DNA from 3 places in the Catenuloplanes atrovinosus genome. Region 2 is predicted to be linked to each of the others. Evidence: riboswitches for the same ligand, from Rfam matches in the RefSeq annotation. Region 2 holds a riboswitch; each other region holds the start of a gene.
What was found. Region 2 has a riboswitch for cyclic di-AMP ahead of J2S41_RS24645 (C40 family peptidase). Riboswitches for the same ligand answer to the same signal wherever they lie in the genome.
Positions count from the first base shown of each region.

Region 1 (9,266 bases), 1.6 Mb from region 2:
CACGCCGTACTCCGGCGCGATCGGCTACGCCGAGTCGTGGGGCCCACGGCAGCCGAGCTGGCGGCATGCGCCGGACGTGGCCGCCTACCTGGGCCGGGTGCACCTGGCCGGCCGGATCGGCGTGAACCGGGTCGACGCGGCGGTCTTCCGGCAGAAGGGCTACAGCAAGACCGGCATCGGCGCGTCCTGGTTCACCTCGGACGGCGTACCGTCCGGGTGGACGCACCAGATGATCAGCGCGCCGCTGCTGGCGCTGCCCAGCGCGACGGTCCGCGACGGCCGGCTGGCCCCGGACGGCCCGGCCTACCGGGTGCTGCTGGTGGAGCCGGACCCGTTCTCCGGCTCGGCCGCGACGCTGGACCTGCCGTCCGCGCGCCGAATCCTCGCGCTGGCGCGGCAGGGCCTGCCGGTCGTGCTGCTCGGCGACTGGTCCGCCGCCACCGTGCCGGGCCGGGCCACCGGCGACGAGGACGTCGCGCTGCGCGCGCTGCTGGCCGAGCTGACCGCGCTGCCCCGGGTACGGACCGTGGCCGCGAAGACCGAGGTCGGCGCCGCGCTGGCGAGCCTCGGGCTGCGGCCGGCCGTCTCCTACGCGCGGACGTCCACGCTGTTGCACGGGCACCGGGTGGACCGCGGGACCGACTACTACTACCTGGTCAACGGCAAGCACGCGGAGACGGTCAAGCCGCCGGTGGCCGCGATCGACCACGACGTGACGCTGCAGCGGTCGAGCCGGACGGCGGTGCCGTACCGGATCGACCCGTGGACCGGCGCGCGTGAGCGGATCGCGGTCTACACCGCGGACGGCGACCGGGTGACGATGCGGGTGGCGTTGCAGCCGGGCGAGTCGGCGATCGTGGTGCTGGACGCGCCCGGCGCGGCGAACCGGCACGTGACCGCGACGACCGCGGACCGGGTGCTGGCCACGGAGCGCGGGCTGACGCTGCGCGCCGCGACCGGTGGCACGTACACCGCGACGCTGGACGACGGGCGGACCGTGAGCCGGACGATCCCGGCGGTGCCGGCGCCGATCCCGCTCACCCGGTGGACGCTGCGGGTGGCGGACTGGCGGCCGGGGTCCAGTGCGACCGAGACGCTCTCCGTGACGCACACGGTGGAGCTGGACGGGCTGCGGCCGTGGACAGAGCTCCCGGGGCTGGCGGACGTGTCCGGCGTCGGGCGGTACACGGCCGTGGTGGACGTGCCGGCGTGCGCCGGGGCGTACCTCGGCCTGGGCGAGGTCTTCGACACCGCCCGGGTGACCGTGAACGGGCGCGCGGTGCCGGTGAGCCCGCTGAACCCGGTGGCGGACGTGGGGCCGTACCTGCACGAGGGCCGGAACACGATCGAGGTGGAGGTGGCGACCACGCTGAACAACCGGCTGCGGGTCGCCGATCCGGCGGTCTACGGCGTGGCGCCGCGCCAGGCCTACGGGCTGACCGGGCCGGTCACGCTGATTCCGTACGGCGAGGTGCGGGTCTGGTGACGAAGGAGCCCGCGGCGCGTGCCGCGGGCTCCTTCGTCACGTCAGATGACGGATAGATGCACGTGGTTCGTATGGTCACCGGACGGGGTGCCGCCGCCCGCGTACGACTGCCAGCCGCTCGACGGTAGCCAGATCCGGCTGTACCAGATCACGTAGAGCACGCCGAGCCGGTCCGCGTTCTTGATGTAGAAGTTGGCCAGGTTGTCGCCGTAGGCCTTGTCCGCACCGAACGCGACGCCGCCGAAGCCGCTCGCCTGCGCCGACCAGTCGCAGGCCCGGCCGCGCGGATGCTCACCACCGTCCTCGGCGCTGCGATAGCAGGAGACGAAGTGGTTGAAGCCGGCCGACTTGGTCTGCTGGTAGGCGTGCAGCAGGCGGGGGGTGATGCAGCCGCCGGTCGTGGGGTCGTCCACGGTGCAGCTCTCGGCCGGGAACGAGCCGTCCGCGCCGCGCTCGGTCGCGACCGCGACCGCCGCGGAGCCGCTGCCGGACTGCACGTTCGCCGCGGCGCCGCCGCCCGCGGCCTTCAGCGCGTTCTCCGCCTGCTTCTTCCGCTTGTCCATGGTCTCGACCTGCTTCTTCTGCTCACCGATCTCAGCCTCGATGGCAGACTTCGCACGGGTGGCCTCGTCCTTGGCCTCGACCAGGTTCTGTACCTGCTTCTCCTGGTTGATCGTCATGGTCTCGAGCAACGTCGCACGGTCCATGAAACCGTTGCCCTCGGAGACGTTCAGCATCGCGACCATGGGGGCGAGGCGACCGTTGCGGTAGGTCCGGCCGGCCAGCTCGCCCACCGTCTCCTCGCGCTTCTTGAGGTCGGCCTCGATGGTCTTGAGCTCCTCGGTCAGCTCCTTCTGGCGCTTCTCCGAGGCGGCGAGCTTGTTCTTCGCCTCGATGTAGCCCTTGCTGGCCGCGTCGAGCTGCTTCCTGAGCTGTTCCGTGCCGCCCTCGTCGATCGCGTAGGCGGGCGCTGCGAACGCTGCGGTGGCAACGCTCGCCAGCAGCACGGCGAGTGCCGCTATTCGCCGTAGGCGCATCATGTTCCTCTCCTCAACCGCCGGCCGGGTTAGCTGACGGGTTCGGGATGGGAACGACACCCCTACCGCTGGCGCGGATTCACCCCACGAACGTGGTTCCCCGACTCGCTGAGCGATTTGGCGGTGGTCGCCACGGGCACCGGGCGCGCCCGCCGATGACGACCGGCGGCAAGACTACCCAGTCGCTGCTAGGACGACCGCTCTAGATCCGGAAACTTAAGAATTCCCTATAGTGACGCAAAGTGCCCGCTCAATAACAGGAAACCATAGAGACACATCGACACGGTATGCGAAAAGGCCGCCCCGGATAATCGGGGCGACCTTTCCTATACTAATTGTCGAACAGTCAATTACAGAGAGCTTGCACGACGGGCCGGTGCGCGGCCCGCGGGCTGGTGCGGCTCCGGCCCCACGTGGGTCCGCTCCGGGATTCCCATCGTCACCGGCTTGTCCGCCGACACCGTCACCAGCTCGCCGTGGTGCACAAGTGTGATGCTCTTCTCACCGGTGCCGTTACGCAGCGAATAGGTGACCTCGTCGCTGCGTACATCCACCCGCAGCCGCAGCCCGCGCCAGAGCAACGCGAACTCCATCCGGGTGATCCGCTCCGGCAGCCGCGGGTTGAACGACAGCTGGCCGCCGTGGTCCCGCATGCCGCCGAGGCCCATCACCAGCGAGATCCACGAGCCGCCGAGCGACGCCACGTGCAGGCCCTCGCGCGCGTTGTTGTGCAGGTCGTGCAGGTCCATCAGCGCGGCCTCGCCCAGGTAGTCGTGGGCGAGCTCCAGGTGGCCGGTCTCCGCCGCCAGCACCGCCTGGGTGCACGCGGACAGCGACGAGTCGCGGACCGTCCGGGCCTCGTAGTAGGCGAAGTTGCGCGCCTTCTCCTCGTCGCTGAACGCGTCGCCGCGCCACAGCATCGCGAGGACCAGGTCGGCCTGCTTCACCACCTGCTTGCGGTACAGGTCGAAGTACGGGTAGTTGAGCAGCAGCGGGTAGTTCTCCTGCGGCGTGCCCTCGAAGTCCCACTCCTGCAGCCGGGTGAAGCCCTCCGACTGCTGGTGCACGCCCAGTTCGTGGTCGTACGGCAGGTGCACGGCCGCGCCCGCGTCCCGCCAGCCGGCGATCTCCTCGTCGTCGACGCCGGCCGCCCGGGCCTTGTCCGGGTACTTCAGCGCCACGTCCGCCGCGGCGTAGAGGTTCAGCTGCGCCATCAGGTTGGTGTAGATGTTGTCGTCGACCACGGCCGTGTACTCGTCCGGGCCGGTCACGCCGTCGATGTGGAAGCGGCCGTGCCGGTCGTGGTGGCCGAGCGAACGCCACAGCCGGGCCGTCTCGATCAGCAGGTCGAAGCCGTAGTCGTGCTCGAAGTCCTCGTCACCGGTGGCGAGCACGTAACGCCGGGCCGCGTCCGCGATGTCCGCCGCGATGTGGAACGCGGCGGTGCCGGCCGGCCAGTACGCGGAGCACTCGTGCCCGCGGATGGTCCGCCACGGGAACGCGGCACCGCGCAGGCCGAGCGTCTCGGCCCGCTCCTTGGCCAGGTCGAGGGTGGCGTGCCGCCAGCGCAGCACGTCCTTGGCCGCGTCCGGCTGCGTGTACGTGAGCACCGGCAGCACGAACGTCTCCGAGTCCCAGAACGTGTGGCCGTCGTACCCGGGGCCGGTGAGCCCCTTCGACGCGATCGGCCGCATCTCCGCCCGGGCGCCGGCCTGCAGCACGTGGAACAGCGCGAAGCGCACCGCCTGCTGCACCTCCGGGTCGCCCTCGACCTTGACGTCCGAGTGGTCCCAGAACGCGTCGAGGTACTCCCGCTGCGCCGCGACCAGCCCGTCCCAGCCGGTGAGCCGGGCGCTGGCCAGCGCGGCGCCGACCTGGTCCCGCAGCGCGGGCACCGAGCGGCGCGACGACCAGCCGTACGCGATGAACTTGACGATCCGCAGCTTCTGACCCGGCTCGAGCATGCAGGCGACCGTGGTGCGCAGCCAGTCCGGGTTGCCCTCGGTCTTGACCATGTGGCGGCCCTCGGTCTCCACCACGTGCTCCATCGCGGCGGCCATCCGCAGCTTGCTCGTCTTGGTGCTGTGGATCAGCAGCCCGCCCAGTTCCTGGGTGAGCTCCTCCTCCGCCAGCAGCGGCGACTCCAGCAGCGCCGCGACCCGGGGGTCGCGCTTGGTGGGCGGCAACTGCTCGTTCGCCACCAGCTCGGACTGCACGATCACCCGGGCCGGGCCGTTGACCGGCTCGACCTCGTAGGCGATCGCGGCGATCGCGCGCTGGGTGAACGACACCAGCCGGGTCGAGCGCACCCGCACCGACCGGCCGGCCGGCGAGACCCACTCGACCTCGCGCTCCAGCGTCCCGGCCCGCATGTCCAGCACGCGCTCGTGGGAGACCAGGTCGCCGTACCGGACGTCGAACGGCTCGTCGTCGACGAGCAGCCGGATCGGCTTGCCGTTCGTCACGTTCACGATCGTCTGCCCGGACTCCGGGAAGCCGTAGCCGGCCTCCGCGTAGGGCAGCGGCCGGAGCTCGTAGAAGGAGTTCAGGTACGTGCCCGGCAGACCGTGCGGCTCGCCCTCGTCCAGGTTGGCCCGGAGGCCGATGTGGCCGTTGGAGAGCGCGAACACGGACTCCGACTGTGCCAGGACGTCGAGGTCGAGCCGCGTCTCGCGGACATGCCAGGGCTCGACCGGATAAGCCCGCTCTCGGATCACAGCGATCCCTTTCAGTGTTGATCTGAGCCCGTCGGTGAACCACCGGCGGGTTGCCGTCCCTATCGGGGCTCGCCGCCGTCCAGGAGTTCGGCGAGATCCGATACGACGATGTCGGCGCCGTGGGCACGCAACGCGTCCGCGTGCCCGACCCGGTCCACTCCGACCACAAACCCGAAGCCGCCGGCCCTGCCGGCCTCGACGCCCGCCAGTGCGTCCTCGAAAACCGCCGCGTTGCGAGGGTCGACGCCGAGCCTCTTCGCGGCGGCGAGGAACGTGTCCGGCGCGGGCTTGCCGGGCAGTCCCTCGGCCCGGGCGACCACACCGTCGACCCGTTCCTCCAGCAGATCCTCGATGCCGGCCGCGCGCAGCACGTCGCGGCAGTTGGCGCTCGCGGAGACGACGGCGGTCCGCATCCCCGCATCCCGCACCGCATGCAGGTAGGTGACCGAGCCGTCGTACACCAGTACCTTGCCCTCGGCGATGTACTTCAACACCAGGACGTTCTTACGATTTCCGATGCCGTTGACGGTCTCGGCGTCGACGCCGTCGTCCGGGGAGCCCTCCGGGAGCACGATGCCCCGGGACGCCAGGAATGTTCGTACGCCGTCGGCGCGCTGACGGCCGTCCACGTACATGAGGTAGTCGGAGCCGGGATCGAAGGGGACGAAGGGCATGCCCTCCGCCGCGGCGCGCCTGCTCAGGTACTCGTCGAAGGTCTCCTTCCAGGCCGCGTTGTGCACCAGCGCGGTCTGGGTGAGGACTCCGTCGAGATCGAACAGACAGGCAGTCACGTGAGGTGGAAGACCAAGCACCCGCTCAATTTAACTGTGAAACGGAAAGTTAACCGGATTTCGGCGGTGTCAAACCCCGGGCGCGGCGCCTCGTATGGTGCCCCTTCTCCCAGGTTATCGCCGGTCAGCCCACCTCCGTGGGAAAACGTTGAACCTTTCGTGTCGCCCGTCCGGCACAAGAGATCGCACAAAGGGTCCGTCGGTCCCGGGCCGTTCGACCCACATTGTTGATCTTCACCGCCAGCCCACGTCGATCCGGTCACCTCGCTCGTCGAAGAAGTGCAGCGCGTCCATCCGCACGCCGATCGCCAGCGGGCTGCCCGGGCGGATCGCCGGGTAGGGCGCCAGCCGGACCGCCAGCTCGGCCGGGCGCCGGTGGTGCCGCCCCGGGTCGCTCAGCACGCTCGTCCGGGTGCCGCCCGCCGCCTGCTCCTGCTCGGCCCGCTCACCGAACCGCCCGGTGAACCGCTGCACCGCCTGCCCCAGCCGCTGCATCGGCGAGACCGGCTCCGGGTCGACCTCGACCGCGGCGCCGCCCAGCTCGTCGACCAGCACCGCGGTGGCGCCCACGTCGACGAAGGCCAGCGACTCGTGGCCGTGGTGCTCCAGGTAGCGGATGCGACCCTGGAGCACGTCGCCCGGCGCGTCCGGCGCCACCGGCGTGAGCGCCTCCGCGCGCAGCCCGATCACGATGCGCTCGCCGTGGTAGTGCGAGACCACGCGCGCGCGGATGTCGTCCCACGGCAGATAGAGCGCCTGCTCGCCGAGGTTGAGCGCGACGTACCGATCGAGGTGCACGTAGACGGACGCCTCGATCAGGTTCATCCTGGGGCTGCCGAGGAACGCGGCCACGTAGAGCGTCGCGGGCCGGCCGTAGACCTCGGTGGGCGTGCCGACATCCTGCAGCACGCCCTTGCGCATGATCGCCACCCGGTCCGCCATGGTCAGCGCCTCGGCCTGGTCGTGCGTCACGTACATGGTGCTGACGCCCAGCTCGCGGACCAGGCCGGAGATCTCCGCGCGCAGCTCCGCGCGGAGCCCGCTGTCGAGGTTCGACAGGGGCTCGTCCATCAGGAACAGACCGGGGCGGCGGACGATCGCGCGCCCCATCGCCACCCGCTGGCGCTGACCGCCGGACAGCTGGCCCGGTCGCCGGCCGAGCAGCTCGCCGATGCCGAGCGCGCCGGCCACGTCCGCCACCCGCTCCGCGCGCGGTCCCGGCTCGACGCCGGAGAGGCGGAGCGGAAACGCGATGTTCTCGTTCACGGTCATGTGCGGATAGAGCGCGAAATCCTGGAACACCATCGCTATGCGCCGATCGCGGGGCGGAATCTCATTCGCCACCTCGCCATTGAGCAGCACGACACCACTGCTCGGATCCTCCAGGCCCGCGACCATTCGCAGCACCGTCGACTTGCCGCAGCCGGAAGGCCCCAGCAAGACCATGAACTCGCCGTCCTCGACGTCGAGATTGACCCTGTCGACCGCCACAGTTCCATCGGGGAACACCTTTGTGACGTCTTTGAGCGCGACGGTAGTCACCGCCACCTCCCCGCAACTTCTTCAGCCGGCCCCCGAGCTCTGTCCACTGTGACGAGCATCATCTCAACTAGCCCATCGGGTAAACGTGCCATGTTCACGGCGTAATCGCATGGTTACGGAAATCGCCCCCAACCGCCCCGCTGGCCGCTTTGACCGTTTTTACGCGTCATTTATCGGGACGAATCTTCCGATTTGATCTTGTAATCGACGGGGGTCGACGCCCGATTCACGACCGCACCTCTTCCTGTGAACATCCTGAACGCGGCGGCGGACAGGCGCCGAGGCATCGCGCGGCGGGCCCGGTAGAGCCGGCGAGGCAGATACGGCAGGCCGTCGTCCAGGAACGGCAGCGCGTGATAGCGGCGCAACCCGCGCCGGACCACCGGCACGCGGCCGTCCCGGCTGGCCCGGATCACCGTCAGCAGCTCCGGCACGCGGCGCTGCCGCACCAGGTGCCACTGCACCCGGGTAGCGGCCGGCAGCCCGTCCAGCACCCGCTGCGGCACCCGGTCCAGGAACGCGGCGCACCGGTCCAGGAACATCGTGCGGTAGTCGTCGTCGGCCTCGGGCAGCACACGCAGATAGAAGGCCAGGTCGGAGCGGACGGCGGAGGCGTCGTACCAGGCGCGCAGGTCCTCCCAGCCGCCGTCGCCCAGGAAGCGGCTGACGCGCTCCACCCCGGCGTACCGGTCCGCGAAGTTCCGCGGCTCCTCCCGGCGCTGGGTGATCGACCGGTCGTCGCCCTCGCGCCGCCGCCAGTGATAGACCGGCTCGTGCAGCACGTCCACCGCGCGGGCCAGCACGTGCGCCGGCACCATCACGGGCGTGTCCTCGTAGAGCACGCCCTCCGGGAACGCCAGCCCCTGCCGCTCCCAGAAGTCCCGGCGGAAGACCTTGTTCCAGGCGGTACGGTCGCCGAGCAGCTCGCGGTCGCGGGTCACGTGCGTGCGCAGCCGGGTGTGCGTGAAGATCCGCGCGTGCATGCGCGACGGGTGCAGGCCCCGCGAGTCCAGGCGCAGCGTGTTCCCGGTGGCGAAGTCCGAGCCGGTCCGGGCCAGCGCGGCGGCCAGCCGCCCGGAGGCGCACCGGGGCAGCACGTCGTCGCTGTCCACGAACTGCAGCAGCGAGCCGCGCGCATGCCGTACCCCGGTGTTGCGGGCCGCGCCCAGCCCCGCATTGGGCTGGGTGATCAGCCGGAACCGGTCGTCGCGGGCGGTGAACGCGGCCGCGATCCGCCCGCTGTCGTCGGTGGACCCGTCGTCGACCAGCACGACGTCGAGGTCGCGGTACGTCTGCGCCGCGATCGACTCCAGGCACTCCACGAGATAGGGCGCCACGTTGTGGACCGGCACGACGACACTGAGCACGGAGCCCATCAGCGGGCCTGCCTTCCTGGGACGAGATCGGGCTCAGCATCCCCCGCCGGGCGCGGCGCGCCCGGCAACCGCGCATCGCGCGTACGGGTGGTGCTGACCCGGCGGGCCAGCACCATCAGCGTGTAGGCCGCGACCGCCGGGACGGCCACGCCGCCCAGCACCGCCACCGCGAGCGACCGCCCGGACCAGCCCGGCTCCCAGCGCGGCCGGTAGCCCGCACCGGCCCGCGCGGTCAGATCGTAGTGGTGCATGGCCACCGCGAAGACCAGCGCGAACACCAGCCACGGCGGCACCCGGTGGACCACGCCCGCGCCGAT
Region 1 is NZ_JAVDYB010000001.1:7,142,997-7,152,262, forward strand. Features, by position in the region: gene J2S41_RS31820 (glycosyl hydrolase) at 1-1,486, shown strand, start outside; gene J2S41_RS31825 (coiled-coil domain-containing protein) at 1,528-2,523, opposite strand; cyclic di-AMP (ydaO/yuaA leader) riboswitch at 2,526-2,656, opposite strand; gene J2S41_RS31830 (glycoside hydrolase family 65 protein) at 2,874-5,240, opposite strand; gene J2S41_RS31835 (HAD family hydrolase) at 5,300-6,052, opposite strand; gene J2S41_RS31840 (ABC transporter ATP-binding protein) at 6,266-7,573, opposite strand; gene J2S41_RS31845 (glycosyltransferase family 2 protein) at 7,744-8,949, opposite strand; gene J2S41_RS31850 (CDP-alcohol phosphatidyltransferase family protein) at 8,949-9,266, opposite strand, start outside.
Region 1: it holds a riboswitch for cyclic di-AMP, as region 2 does, so the genes downstream of both, J2S41_RS31825 (coiled-coil domain-containing protein) here and J2S41_RS24645 (C40 family peptidase) in region 2, are expected to answer to the same signal.

Region 2 (9,266 bases):
TCGTGCCCGTCGAGCAGCAGTCGGCACTCGCCGCGCACGACGGTGCCGATCCGCACGTGCGGGAACCCGTCGAAGCGCACCGCCCATGGCTCCGCCGCATGCAGGCCGGGGTCGATCGTGATGTGCGGGCGGAGCAGGCTGACGGCCCCGGCGATCGGGTCACCGGGGCAGAGCGGCGCGCGGCGACCGCTGGACGATGCGTAAGAAACCTCGGACGTCACGTTATGGATCGTAGCGATCCGCGGGCGCAGGCTGGACGTCGAGAACGGCACGACACGACCGGCAGAGGAAGAAACCATGTCCGACAACGACCTGCGCGAGTTCTACCAGCGCTACCTCGACCTGCTCAACGCCCGCGAGTTCGACCGCCTGGACGAGTTCGTCGGCGACGAGGTGACCCACTACGGCGACCGGTACACCAGGGACCAGGTGGCGGCCGCGCTGACCGGCGAGACCGAGGCGGTGCCGGATCTCCACTGGAGTCTTCAGGAACTCGTGGTCGACGGCGACCGCCTGGCCGCCCGGCTGATCAACACCGGCACGCCGGTGAAGGAGTGGCTGGGCGTGGCACCCACCGGCGCCTCGTTCGAGACCGTGGAGTACGCGGTCTACCGCGTCCGGGACGGTCGGTTCACGCACATGACGAACCTGCACGACGCCGAGGCGCTCCGGCGGCAGCTGCGCGCCTGACCGGTGCGGGCATCGCCCGCCGGGCTCAGGCCGGGGTGCGGCGGGCGGTGCGGCGCCAGCGGTAGACGATGGCCGAGGTGAGCAGCACGCCGCAGACCGCCGGCACGAAGGTGATCGGGTTCAGGTCGCCGGGCGTCATCACGGCGGCACCGAGGACGGCGTAGCTGAACGACGACGGGATCGCGGCGACCAGCGTGCCGAGCAGGTAGTGGCGGCGGCGGACCGAGGTGGTGCCGTACGCGTAACCCATCAGGCCGAACGGCGCCAGCGGAAGCAGCCGGACCAGCAGCACGGCCGAGAAACCGCGGCGGCTGAGCCAGCCGTCGAGGCGGTGCAACCGGCCGCCGACGCGCGAGGCGAGCAGGCCGTGCCCGGCCCAGCGGCCCGCGAAGTAGGTGGCGGTGGCGGCCAACATCGCGGCGCTGATCGCCGCCGCGAAGCCGAGCGCCGGGCCGAGGAGCGCGCCGCAGGCGAGCGAGATGGCGGTACGCGGGACCAGCACCGCGAGCAGCAGCGCGCCCACGCCGGCCATGGCGAACGCGGCGGCCCAGCCCAGCGACCGCGCGGCCCCCTGGATCTCGTGCAGCGGCAGCGTGGCGGCCGCGGTGCCGAGCGCCGCGACGACCGCCACCAGCCCGGCGACCCGCAGGACCCGCGCCCTCCGGCTGCGCCGGGGAACCACCGGAACGCACGCGCCCGGGGAAGCCGGCTGGAGCGGGACCATCAGGCCGGAGGCCACGGTGGTCCGGGAGCGGAGGGCGGCGTCCGTCATACAGTCTCCGATCGGTGGATCCGGGGGCTGGGTGGGGCGTCGGGTCCGGTGCGGCCGGTGAGTGACCCCATCGTCCGCCGGCCGGGGAACCTGAGCGGAACCGCGGCCGGCGGACGACGGCTCACGCCGGGTTCGGCCGGGCGGCGGTGAGCCGCTCGTTCCGCAGGTGATCGTGCCACGTGTCGTCGACCGGCGGGAGCGTGTCGTAGCCGGTCGCCCAGCGCAGCAGCAGGTCCGCGATGGCGGGGTTGCGGGCCAGCGCGGGTCCGTGCGAGTACGTCCCGAGGATCTTGCCGCGCCACGCGCCCTCGGTTTGGCCGTCGTTGCCGATGCCGACGCTGACCCGGGCCAGCGGCGAGACGGTCGGGCCGAGGTGGGTGCGCCCGCCGTGGTTCTCGAAGCCGGTCAGCCGCGGCAGGCCGAGGCGCGGGTCGACGTCGCCGGCCAGCTCGCCGACCGCGCGGGTCTCGCCCCGGTCGGAGTAGATGTCGATCAGCTCCAGGCCCTGGCACTTGGCGCCCTTGGCGAAGAACGACGTGCCGAGCAACTGGTAGCCGGCGCAGACCGCGAAGACGGCGGCGCCCTGGTTGACGGCGCGGTGCAGGCCGCCGTCCGCGTTCAGCCGCTGCGCCGCGAGCGCCTGCGGGCCGTCCTCGCCGCCGCCGATCAGATACACGTCCGCGTGCGTGGGCAGTGGCTGGTCGGAGCGGACCTCGATGGTCTCCACCGGGATGCCGCGCTGCTGCGCCCGCTTGGCCAGGATCAGCATGTTGCCGCGGTCGCCGTAGGTGGAGAGCAGGTCGGGGTAGACCCACACCACCCGGACCACGCTGTCCCCGCCCGCGCCCTGCGGCGCCGGCTGCCCACCGGGCTGCTGCTGCCCCTGCGCGGGCGGCTGTCCGTAAACCGGCGGCTGTCCGTGAACCGGCGGCTGGCCGTAGACCGGCGGCTGTCCGTAGACCGGTGCCTGCTGGGGCGGTTGCCCGTAGACCGGTGCCTGCTGCGGCGGCTGTCCGTAGACCGGCTGCTGCTGAGGCGGCTGTCCGTAAACCGGCGGTTGTCCGTAAGCCGGCGGCTGGCCGTGGACCGGTGGCTGGCCGTACGCCGGTGGCTGCTGCCCGTACCCCGGCTGCGGTTGTCCCTGGACCGGTGGCTGCTGGCCGTAGGCCGGCTGATCGCCCCAGCTCTGCCCGCCCTGGCCGGGCGCGCTCCACTCCGGGTTAATTGACACGGTCCAGCTCCGCTCGGATGTCTTGGAAGGCGGTGTAGTTGGCGATGACCTCCAGGCGCCCCGGCGGCACGCTGGCGATCGCCTCGCCGAACGAACGGACGTGCCGGAAGGGCACGTCGTTCACGTCCAGCCGGACCGCGAGGTCGAACGCCCGGTCGCCGGTGATCAGCACCTGGCGCCCGCGCAGCGGCGCGAAGTCGACGTCGAACAGCCAGGACGTGTCCAGCCCGTCGGGGTCGCGCGCGTTGATGGACAGCAGTGTCGGCGCGTTGTCCGCCATGTCGAACGCCTCGAGCCAGCTCGCCGGGTTCTTCGCCAGCAGCAGCCGGATGTTGCGCCCGTCCCGGTCGACCTGCGCGTAGCGGCCGGCCACCGACGCGACCGAGGAGAGCGTGGGCACGGCCTGCAGCGGCCGGATGCCGAACGCGGCCGCGACCGCGAGCGCGGTGGCCGCGTTGCCGAGGTTGACCCGGCCGGGCAGCTGGAGCCGGATCAGGTGCCAGGCGCCGGACGGGTCGAGCACGCCGTCGTCCTCGACCACCCACTGCGGCGCGGGGCGGCGCAGCGGGCAGCCGGTGCACCACCACTGGCCGTCCTGGCGCTCGATGGTGGAGCCGCACTCCGGGCAGACCCAGGAGTCGTCCTGCCAGCGCTGGCCGGCGCTGAACCAGCTCACCGTGGGTGAGTTGCCGGCGGCCCAGACGATCATCGGGTCGTCGGCGTTGGCGACGAGCGCGACCTCCGGGTGCTTGGCCAGGGTGGTGCGCCAGAGCTGAGCCATCATCGCCACCTCCTTCGCCCGGTCGAGCTGGTCGCGGGAGAGGTTGAGCAGCGCGACCACGCGGGGCCGGGTCTCCTCGATCACCTGCGGGAGGTAGTGCTCGTCCACCTCCAGCACCGCGTACGGCGTGGCGCCGGCCTTGGCCAGCGCGGAGGTGTGCCCGGTGGGCATGTTGGCACCGAAGGAGTTGGTCGCCACCGGCCCGAGCACGCCCAGTGCGGCCGCGGTGAGCCGGGTGGTCGTGGTCTTGCCGTTGGTGCCGGAGACCAGCGCGATGGCGCGGCCGGCGGCGAGGTGCTCGAGCAGGTCGGGATCGATCTTGAGACCGATCCAGCCACCGATCACGGAACCGTCGCCCCGCCCCGCCGCGCGGGAGAGCGCGGCGGCGGTGCGGGAGACCTGGGTCGCGACCTTGGCGCGGAGGGGCATGTTGCCTTGCGTCACCCGAGCGAGGTTACCGGACCGGCACCGCTTCCCGGCCGGGTCGTTCGTCTCCGGGCGATAACCACGTACCGCAGCGGTGTGACCTCGATTTGTGTGGGAAGCTTCACCGGCCTCGATATACGGAGGGTAGTGGTGCGCGCCCGAACGGTGGCGGAATATCGGGCACCCGACACGTCGGGGCGGCGGGCCGGGCATGCCAACCTCGGAGCGTGATCATTTGACCACGAGGACCTGCTCCCGGCGTCCGCTACAAACGATGGGCCGGTGTGCGATCCGCCCGCCGGCCGCGCCGACCGCGGGACACGCCGAACCCTGCCCGTTCCCGGCGACGCGACGTCACCTCGCAGCACACATGGCACCGAAGGGCAGGGACGGGGGAACCACCCGATTCATGACGGCTCGTCCTACGAGCCTGGGGGTGAAGCCCGGCCGTGACCTCTCGCGGCCGGGCCGGGCATCTTCGGCGCCCGAACCCGACAGCTAACCCCGCAGGCGCGCCGGAAGGACTCCTTTCGTGACAGCGCACTCCCCGGTCCGGTCTCCGCGTCTTCGTCGGAATCCGGCCCGGCGCTCCACCCTGCTCGCCGCGCTGGTCGGACTCTGTGTCGCGGCCGGCCAGCTCACCGCCGTCGCGCCCGCGAGCGCGGCACCGGCCGCCAAGGCGGCCGCGGTCGTCGCGCTCGCCAAGAGCCTCACCGGGAAGCGGTACCGGTACGGCGGCGCGAACCCGAGCGGATTCGACTGCTCCGGGTTCACCATGTACGTCTACCGCAAGGCGGCCGGCCGGGCGCTGCCGCACAGCGCCAACCGCCAGCAGCGGTACGGCGTGGCGGTCCCGAAGTCCCAGGCGCGCCCCGGTGACCTGCTCATCTTCCGCAAGGGCGCGCACGGCTACCACGCCGCGATCTACGCGGGCGGGGACTACATGTATGACGCCCCGCGCCCCGGCGTGCGGGTCGGCAAGCACCGGATCTGGTCCCGCTCGTACGTGGTGCGCCGGATCGTCTGACCGGGAAGGGCCCGCCGCGTCCGGCGGGCCTTTCCGCATTCTCACAGCGATTCCGCAGCGACCGTTCGGCGCCACCCACGGAGATCATCCGGCCACGCCACGTGGCCGCGCGATCCCTCCACTTCCCTCCACGGAATAATCCCCAGCCCTGCACACCGCGGAAAAACCACCCGAAAAATCCGTATAAAAGGTGCGGCGAGAACGTCGATCCGTACGGATGTCGGAAACCGGACGGGCGTACGGGATGGAACCCCTCCACCGAGCGCAACCCTGCGTGACGTGCTCTTTTGCACGCCCACACCCCTTGACGACGCGCTGATTCCGGTTGCGGGTGGAGGGAAGTGGAGTAAAGTGGGGCCACATGGCGGGGTCGTGGAGAGCCCGCCGGCCCGAGTGATCAGCGGCACCGCGAATGCCGCCGGCAAGGGCGAGGGGGTGAGCCGCGAGTGTTTCTCGGCACGCACACCCCGCGCCTGGACGACAAGGGCCGGCTGATCCTCCCGGCCAAGTTCCGGGACGAGCTGGCGGGAGGTGTCGTGATCACGAAAGGGCAGGAGCGCTGCCTCTACGTCTTCCCGATGCCCGAGTTCCAGCGGATCTCGGGGGAGCTGCGGGCCGCACCGATGACGCACAAGGCGGCGCGGGCCTACAGCCGGGTCTTCTTCGCCAGCGCGCACGACGAGGTTCCGGACAAGCAGGGCCGGGTGACCATCCCGGCCCACCTGCGGGAGTATGCGGGGCTCGACCGTGAGCTGGTCGTGATCGGTGCCAGCACCCGGGTGGAGATCTGGGACAAGGCGGCCTGGGAGTCGTACCTGGCGGAGAGCGAGGACGACTTCGCGGACATCGGGGAGGGGGTGCTGCCCGGCGGGCTGTAGTCGACGGGAAACCCGTACTGCGAGATCTCCAGCCGCTCGGCGCTCCTGACGCCCCTTCCCCGGTGTCAGGCGCGACGGTGGTGACGCCAGGAGGGCGGATGGGGATCTGGCGGTACGGTCTTCGTCGCACTGCTGGCGGGCATTGCGTGAATCGAATCGTCACCAGGTGATGGGGGTCGACATGGGGGTGCCCGAGCCGGAGCTCGTGGCCGAGGGCCGGGAGTGGCAGGCGCGCGGCACGCACGTGCCCGTGCTGCTGGAGCGGTGCCTGGCGCTGCTCGCCCCCGCGCTGGCCGGCGACGCGCCGGTCTATGTGGACACGACCCTGGGTCTCGGCGGGCACGCCGAGGCGATCCTGACCGCGAACTCCCGGCTGACGCTGATCGGCCTGGACCGGGACACGGAGGCGCTCGAGCATTCGCGCCACCGGCTGGCCCGGTTCGCCGACCGGGTCCACCTCGTGCACGCGGTCTCCGACGAGCTGCCCGGCGTGCTGGACCGGCTCGGCTACGAACGGATCGACGGCGCTCTGTTCGATCTCGGCGTCTCCTCGTTACAGCTCGACGCGCCCGATCGCGGGTTCGCCTACGCCCAGGACGCTCCGCTGGACATGCGGATGGACCAGGGCCGCGGCGTCACCGCGGCGGACGTGGTCAACGAATACGAGGCGGGCGCGCTGGCCCGGGTGCTGCGGGTGTACGGCGAGGAGAAGTTCGCCACCCGCATCGCCGCCGCGATCGTGCGGGAGCGGGGGCGCTCCCGGATCACGTCCACGGCCCGGCTCGCCGAGCTGGTCCGGGACTCCATTCCAGCACCAGCCAGACGTACCGGTGGAAACCCGGCCAAAAGAACGTTTCAAGCGTTGCGGATCGAGGTAAATGGCGAACTCGCCGCCCTCGAAGCGGCGCTACCGGCGGCCCTCGACGCGCTGGCACCGGGCGGGCGAATAGTCGTCATGTCCTACCAGTCGCTCGAGGACCGCATCGTCAAGCAGGCGTTCGCGGCGCGAGCCCGGAGCACCGGACCGATCGACCTCCCGGTCGAGCTGCCCGGCACCGGGCCCACGCTGCGACTACTCACCCGTGGCGCGGAGCAGGCCACCGAGGAGGAGGTCGCGGAGAACCCGCGGGCCGCCTCGGTGCGGCTGCGCGCCGTGGAACGCATCGCCGGTGGGGACACCGGGACCGTCCGCGAACGGTCCAGGAGGCCTCGCCGGCCCGGCGCGGGGGCGCCGGAGTCGTCCGCATAGGACGGCGGGGTCGGCGGGGACGGGCAGGGCCCTCGCCGAGTCCAGGGGAACGACGGGACGAGAAGACCGAGGGGGAGGGACATGAACGTCAACAAGCGCGACCGGGGCGACATCGGCGCCGGGCGCGAGACGGTGCAGCGCGCACCGCGGTCGGGGGGCCGGACCGCGGCGCAGTGGGCACCGGCCGAGGGCTCGCCGCGATCCGGCGGCCAGGAGGCGATCGTGCGCGGCATCGGGGCCGGGCGACGCGCGGAGCGCCTCAACGGGGCACGTGGCCGGGGGGCCGCGGCACCGTCCACCACGGACCTGGGCGCTGCGGACCAGGAGGGTCCGCAGCGTGTCGAGCGACTGAGCTCGCTGGAGCGCATCGAGCGCCGCCGGCGGGCGGCCGAAACCACGCCGGACTCCGCCGGGGCGTCCACGCCGGACCGCCCGGCGCGCCGGGCCCGCGACGAGCGACCGGCCCGGCCCGCGCGGGCGGAGCGGGACGACCGCGCCGGCCGCCGGGACGACCGTGCCCGGCAGCGGGACGAGCGGGCCGGCCGGGACCTTCGCGCGGAGCGGATCGAGCGGGCCGACCGGGCGTCGGTCCGGGGTGCGGGTGGCTCCCGCACGCCGGACCGGGCCGACCGGGACGCGCGGCGCGAGCCGCGGGCGACCGCGGCCGAGCCGGTCGACCTGTCGGCGGCGCGGGGCCGCCGGTACGGCACCGAGGGCAGCGCCGCCCTGGAGCCGGAGGAGATCCACGTCCTGGTGGAGCCGGCCGAGCCGGTGCACGAGGAGCCGCCCGCGCCCCGGCTGCGGGTCACGCCGCCGCGACCGGTGGCGGTGCCGCGCGCGCCGTTCATCGCCGGCATCCTGGTCACCGTGGTGGCCGGCGTGGTGGGCATCCTCCTGATCAACACGCAGACCAACCAGAACGCGTTCCGGCTGGACGAGCTGCAGAAGCAGCAGGCCGCGCTGGACGTGCAGCAGCAGGAGCTGGAGAAGCAGATCGAGGAGTACGAGTCCCCGAACTACCTGATCGCCCACGCGAAGAAGCTGGGGCTGGTCAAGGCGGAGGAACCGGCCTTCATCCGGCTCCCGGACGGCAAGGTGATCGGCGTGCCGATGCCGGCCGGCGGCGAGCCGGCGATCACCAGCCAGGAGAGCGGACGGTAAATCGGTGCCGCACCGGGAACAGCCTCCCGCCCGCCGCGGCCGGGGTGCGCGGGACGACCGCGACTCCGGCCGCGGCGGCGCGCGGGACCGGCGTCAGGCGCGTGACACGGGGGACGACGGGCAGCCGTCGTCCCCCTCGTCGCGTTCGCACGGCAAGATGTTCGAGGCCAGGGCGTACACGCCGCGTGGGCGCACGGTGCGCGAGGGCGTGCCGCGCCCGCCGCGGCCGGTCGAGGAGCCGCGCGCACGGCGTACCGGCGGATCGGGGTCCACGCCCGCCACCGCGCGCGGTGACCGGCCCGCGCTGCGCGTGCTCGACGGCGGCCGCCAGGGCGAACGCCGCGGGACCGCGGCGCGGGAGCCGCGCCGGCGCGGCACCGCCGCCCGCGAGCGGGACCGGGACGCGGTCCCGGCCCCGCGCCGGAAGGCGGCCTCGCCGCCGGGGAACCGGCCGGCGCCGGTCCGCAAGCCGCGGCACCCGCGCCGCCCGCCGAAGCTGGGCGACCCGGGCCGCCGGTTGCGGGTGGCGTCGCTGCTGGCCCTGGTCATGCTGGCCACGGTCGGCGTGCGGCTGGTGGTGCTCCAGTTCGGCGACACGCCGGAGTGGGCCAAGCAGGGTCTCCAGGACCGGCTGAAGGTGGTCACGCTGCCGGCGGCGCGCGGCGCGATCTACGACGTGAACGGCGCGGTGCTGGCGCACAGCGTGGAGGCGCGGTACATCGCGGTCGACCCGGAGGTCGTGAAGGACGCGAACCGGACCGCGTCGCTGCTCGCCCCGATCCTCGGCCTGTCCAAGTCCGAGCTGCTGGAGCGCATGCGCAAGCGCACCCGGCCGGGCGGTGGGCCGTCCAACTTCGAGTGGCTGGCGCGCGCGGTGAGCACCAGCGACGCGAAGAAGATCGAGGCGCTGGAGCTGCCGGAGATCGTGATCGGCCGGGACGAGAAGCGCGAGTGGCCCGGCCGCGACCTGGCCGCGAACCTGATCGGCTTCACCGGCGCCGAGATGTACGGCCTGGAGGGCATCGAGGCCCGGTACGACCAGCTGCTGCGC
Region 2 is NZ_JAVDYB010000001.1:5,568,360-5,577,625, reverse strand. Features, by position in the region: gene J2S41_RS24670 (AraC family transcriptional regulator) at 1-221, opposite strand, end outside; gene J2S41_RS24665 (ester cyclase) at 298-690, shown strand; gene J2S41_RS24660 (TVP38/TMEM64 family protein) at 716-1,462, opposite strand; gene J2S41_RS24655 (type 1 glutamine amidotransferase) at 1,584-2,291, opposite strand; gene J2S41_RS24650 (MurT ligase domain-containing protein) at 2,683-3,903, opposite strand; cyclic di-AMP (ydaO/yuaA leader) riboswitch at 4,265-4,427, shown strand; gene J2S41_RS24645 (C40 family peptidase) at 4,433-4,927, shown strand; gene mraZ (division/cell wall cluster transcriptional repressor MraZ) at 5,374-5,805, shown strand; gene rsmH (16S rRNA (cytosine(1402)-N(4))-methyltransferase RsmH) at 5,987-7,054, shown strand; gene ftsL (cell division protein FtsL) at 7,136-8,215, shown strand; gene J2S41_RS24625 (penicillin-binding transpeptidase domain-containing protein) at 8,220-9,266, shown strand, end outside.

Region 3 (5,357 bases), 2.2 Mb from region 2:
CCCTCCAGCCATGTCGCCAACTGATCCGCGCTGCTGGCCTCCCGAAGGACCGTCTCGTACATGCTCGCCAGGCGACGCGGGTTATCCAGGTCGTACACCGCCTTACCCGACCAGTTCAACCGCCGGTCGAGCCGCACCATCCGTCGGCCCGTGCAGATCCGCCAAATCCGCCACCACCACATACGGTCGCTGATCCCCATATCGAGACCCAGCAGGCGCCCGCACACCCTCAGCGCTCATGGCAACGCCCCCTCCCACCAGCCACCCCACACAACGATAGTCCTCTCACCCACCCGCCGAGGGCAGCGCAGAACGCCACGAAGCAGCACAACCTGGACCGAAGACGCTCAACAATCGCTCGACCAGGTCGTCTATCACCACATGGAGGCTGCGGGCGCTACCCACGCGCCCGCTGATCTACCAGTCTGATGGCACGTTGGTGGCACGCAGCCGGCTCTTCGGCGCGGAGCGCGAGAGTCGCGTCGCCGCCGAGCGGGTAACGTGTGCCGATCTCATCGGCGACGGTCGATACCGCTGCCCCCAGGTCACCGATGAACGCAACCACCGGGACGTGGGGTTTCCGGGGCTCGGCCCCGGAGCAGAATGCGAGAAGGCCCCGGCTCGCGCACTCCGCGAGCAGGGCTCCGACGACGAGCGGGTGACGGGAATCGAACCCGCACTGTCAGCTTGGGAAGCTGATGTTCTGCCATTGAACTACACCCGCGTGGTGCGGACCCACTCTACCTGGTTGCCCGATCCGTACGCGAGCGCCTATGCCTGTGAGTCGCCGGAGGCGGCGATGACGATTTCGACGGAGGGGGCGTGGTCGCGCCAGACCTGGACGGCGGGGCGGGCGGTGGTGTCGGTGGCGAGGGGGGTGGCGCCGCCGCGGCCGTGGCGGGCGAGCATGGCGACGTCGATGGTGAATTCGTAGAGGCGCCAGTCGACGTGGGGTTCGGCGCGGAGGTCGCCGGCGAGGCGGGTGATGCGGGCGAGGTCGGTGACGGCGTGGGCGTGGCCGGCGAGGTAGGCCTCGTCGTCGCTGTCCTCGGGCGGGAAGCTGTGCAGCGCGTAGCGGCCGTCGCGGTCGAGGTCGCGGCGCTTGGGGGAGTCGACGATGAAGCAGAAGAGGCCCTCGTCGGTGATGACGGGGCTGACGGGGTGGACGCGGGGGCCGCCGTCGGAGCGGACGGTGGCGAGGTAGCCGAGGCCCGGACCGTACTGCTGCATGAGGGAGCGGATGGCGGCGGCCAAACCGGGCTGTGACGAGGCGAAAGCGGTCCAGGTAGCCATGCCGCAATCCTATCGAACATGCGTTCTAACGGCCAGCTTGGTTAAGGTGTCCGGATGCTGCTTTCCGACCGGGATCTGGTCGCCGAGATCAAGGCTGGCACGCTGGCGCTCGATCCGTTCGAGGCCGCGCTGGTCCAGCCGTCCAGCATCGACGTGCGGCTCGACCGGCTGTTCCGGGTCTTCAACAATCACCTGTACACGCATATCGACCCGTCCGTGCAGCAGGACGATCTCACGTCCGAGGTCGAGGTGCCGGTGGGTCAGCCGTTCGTGCTGCACCCGGGGGAGTTCGTGCTGGCCTCCACGCTGGAGGTGATCTCGCTGGGTGACCAGTTGGCCGGGCGGCTGGAGGGCAAGAGCAGCCTGGGCCGGCTGGGTCTGCTGACGCACTCGACGGCCGGCTTCATCGACCCGGGCTTCAGCGGCCACGTCACGCTGGAGTTGTCGAACGTGGCGAATCTGCCGATCACGCTGTGGCCGGGCATGAAGATCGGGCAGCTGTGCATCTTCCGGCTGTCGTCGCCGGCCGAGCATCCGTACGGCTCGGAGGTCTACGGCTCCCGCTACCAGGGCCAGCGCGGCCCCACGCCGAGCCGCTCCTGGCGCAACTGGCGCACCTGGCCGACGGCATGAGCGCCGCCGGCATGAGAGTCGCCGGCATGAGAAAGGCCGGCATGAGAAAGGCCGGCATGAGAAAGGCCGCCCTGCAGGGCGGCCTTCCACGTCGTACGGGTTAGAGCGGGCTGCCGAAGCTGTGCACCGGCATCGCGTCCATCTTCATCATCCGTACCGGTTCCGCCGGGTTGGGTGCGTGCACCACCCAGCCGTTGCCCGCGTACATGCCGACGTGACTGAGGTCGGCGCGGTAGAAGACGAAGTCGGCCACCTGTAGTTCGTCGCGGCTGACCGACTTCATCAGCCCGCGCTGCGCGGCCGCGTTGTGCGGGAAGGACATGCCGATCTGCGCGTACGCCGCGAGCATCAGGCCGGAGCAGTCGAAGGCGTCCGGGCCGGCCGCACCCCAGACGTACGGCTTGCCGATCTGCGCGCACGCGAACTTGATCACGACGCTGCGCTTGCCGCCGGGGTACTCGTACGGGCAGGGCGCCGGGGCCAGCTCGCCGCCGCCGCCGTTGCCGTAGACCTGGAGCCGGAGCTTCTGCAGCTCGTCGACCTTGGCGTTGATCTCCTTGGTCTTCTGGCTGAGCTCCGCCTCCTGCGTGGTGAGGTCGGCGATGAGCGCGTCCAGCGGCGCCTTCTCCGCCTCCAGCTGCTCCTTCAGCTCGACGACCTCGGCGATGTCGCGGCCCTGGGTCCGGGCGAAGTGGTCGAGCAGCTCCAGCTGGTTGGTCAGCGTGGTGGGCGAGCCGGTCAGCAGGATGGATCCGAGCGTGCTCGCCGGGCCGGTCTTGTACTCCTCCGCCGCGATCACGCCGACCCGGCCCATGACCAGGTCGACCTCCGCCTGCAGCGGCTGAATCCTGGTGCCCAGCACCTCCGCCTGCTTTTTCTTCTTCTGCAGCTCCTGGCGGGTGGAGTTGTGCTTCTCGATCGTAGGCTCGAGCTCGGTCCACGCCTCGTCGATCTGCTTCTCCACCTCCGCCACGGTCGGTTCCGCGTGGGCGGCGGTGCCGCCGAGCGTGACCACCAGGGCGGTGGTCAGCGCGCACATCGCACCGACTATGACGGACCGATTTCGGAGTGCGGCAATGCCTGCCACCGAAGTCTTGCTCCCTCGTGTCCCTGACCGCCTACCGGGTTAGCTGACGGGTTCGGGCGGGTGAGGCCGGTGCAGAAGCGCTCACCACAGGGTCATCGCCCTACCGTCGGTGGGTGGCCGACGGATTCACCCCAAGTGCGCCTTGGGTCCCCGGTTCATCCGAGTGAATGATTCGGCGGTGTCAGGCTCGCGGCGACCGGGGGTGATCGCGCGTCGTCGAGCCTGGCGATCCCCAAGATTAGAGAGGCAAAACGGACGCCGCAAGCCGATCTACCTCAAAAATCGGTACGTACAAACGCCGTCGCGGTACGTTATGCAACTGTCCGTTAATTGATCGTCACGTATACATCGTCGATCTGGCCGGCATATTGATCGTTGTTGGCCGTCACACTCTTCCCGCCGATTCGCAGCGGCTCGGTATTCGCGATGGACAGCCGGACCGGGAGCTTGACGGTGCCGCGCGCCGCCCCGTCGACCCTGATCGACAGCGTGCCGCGGTTCCGCACGCATCCGACCGTGTGCCACCGCCCGTCGGCCACCCGCACCGGCGCGATCACCCGGTAGATGCGGGTCGGGCTGGCCACCACGCAGCTCGGCCGGCCGGCGATCCCGTCCACCTGCAGCTTGTACTGGGTGCCGCCGCCGACCGAGAAGCCCTTCTGCAGCACGTTCGCGCCGGCCGAGGTGTCGGTGGGCCGCATCAGCACGGACGCGCCGTACTGGAACCGCCGGGTGCCGGGGTTGAGCGCGGCGGGGTGGCCGCCCTCCAGGATCGCGCGCGGGCAGTTCTGCGGCAGCGCGGTGCAGCGCGCCGGGAAGGCCGCGGCCCAGCCGGCACCGTGCCGGGCGAGGCCGAGCACGCCGCCGACCGCGGTCCGCGCGCGCATGCCGTACCGGCCGGTGAGGTCCAGGAACTGCCGGCCCGCACCGCCGTCGAACGTGTACCGGACCGCGATCGGCCCGGCCGCGGCCCGCGCCACCTCGGACGGAGCCGAGGTGGTCTCCTCGTCCACGAAGGCCTCCGGCGAGAACACGGCGGCCGAGCGCGAGGGTGAGGGGGAGGCCGGCGGCGCGGACGCCGTGGAGGACGGCGACGGCGCTGGCGACCCGCCGGACACCACCACCGCGCCCGTGAGCAGTGCGAGCACCGCACCTCCCACGGCGACCGCAGCCACCCGGCCGGTCAGCATTACTGGCATACGGCGTGAATCCGACATTCCCCCATTGTGGGTATTGCCGGTCCCGCCGCCCGGCCCACCCACCGCAGCCGGCCGCAAAAATCATGCAAAAGCAGGAGCCCTCGCCGGTACGTCCGGCGAGGGCTCCACTGCGAAACGGCGCGGCGTCAGCCGTACCGGCGGAAGCCGACCACCGGCATCACGTCGATGCGCAGCACCTCGACCGACATGCCCGGCTGCGGCGCGTGCACCATCATGCCGTTACCGAGGTAGATGCCGTCGTGGCTGAGGCTGCTGTTGAAGAACACCACGTCGCCCTTCTGGGCCTGGTCCGCGGGTATCGACGTCCCCATGTTCCACTGCGAGACGGTGCTGTGCGGCAGGCTGATGCCGGCCGCCGCGTAGGAGAACGCGACCAGACCGGAGCAGTCGAACGAGCCCGGGCCGGCCGCGCCGAACACGTACGGCTTGCCGAGCTGCGCACACGCGGTCGCCACGACGGTCGCGGCCACGCCGCTGGCGCCGGAGGACGAGCAGTTGCCGTCGGAGGGCGAGGTGCTGCCGCTGCTCGGGACGTTGGCCACCGAGCCGTACGCCTCCTCCTGCAGCTTCTCCAGCTCGTCGAGTTCCTTCTCGACCTGCGTTTTCTTGTCCGCGAGCTCCTTGTCCCGCTTCTCCTGCTCGGAGACGACCTTGTCCAGCGCGGCCTTCTGCTTGTCCATCTCGCTGCGGGCGGCGGTGACGGCCTCGATGTCCTGCCGCTCGCCCTCGGCCAGCCGGTCCAGGTAGATCAGCTGGTCCGTCAGCGCGGTGGGTGAGCTGGTCTGCAGGATCGAGTTCAGCCCGGACGCGGGACCCGCACGGTACGACCGGTTGGCCATCACGCCGACCTTGTCGACCGCGGCCTTCATCTGGTCGTTGAGCGGCTTCATCTTCGCTTCGAGCTCGGACCGCTTCTTCTGGTTCGCCTTCAGGTCGTTGTGGACCTTGTTGTACTCCTCGATCGTCGGCTCGAGCTCCGCCCACTTCTCATCCATCTGAGCCTCGATCTCCGCGAGGGTGGGCTCAGCATGAGCGGGGGTGGAGAGCAGCGTCAGGCTGAAGAGAACAGCCGCGCCGGCCGAGATTAAAGCGCGCGTCAACACACGATGGGGACGCAACGAGAG
Region 3 is NZ_JAVDYB010000001.1:7,735,768-7,741,124, reverse strand. Features, by position in the region: tRNA gene J2S41_RS34455 (tRNA-Gly) at 654-724, opposite strand; gene J2S41_RS34450 (pyridoxamine 5'-phosphate oxidase family protein) at 772-1,293, opposite strand; gene dcd (dCTP deaminase) at 1,348-1,926, shown strand; gene J2S41_RS34440 (C40 family peptidase) at 2,027-2,965, opposite strand; cyclic di-AMP (ydaO/yuaA leader) riboswitch at 3,028-3,201, opposite strand; gene J2S41_RS34435 (LamG domain-containing protein) at 3,340-4,161, opposite strand; gene J2S41_RS34430 (C40 family peptidase) at 4,359-5,228, opposite strand.
Region 3: it holds a riboswitch for cyclic di-AMP, as region 2 does, so the genes downstream of both, J2S41_RS34440 (C40 family peptidase) here and J2S41_RS24645 (C40 family peptidase) in region 2, are expected to answer to the same signal.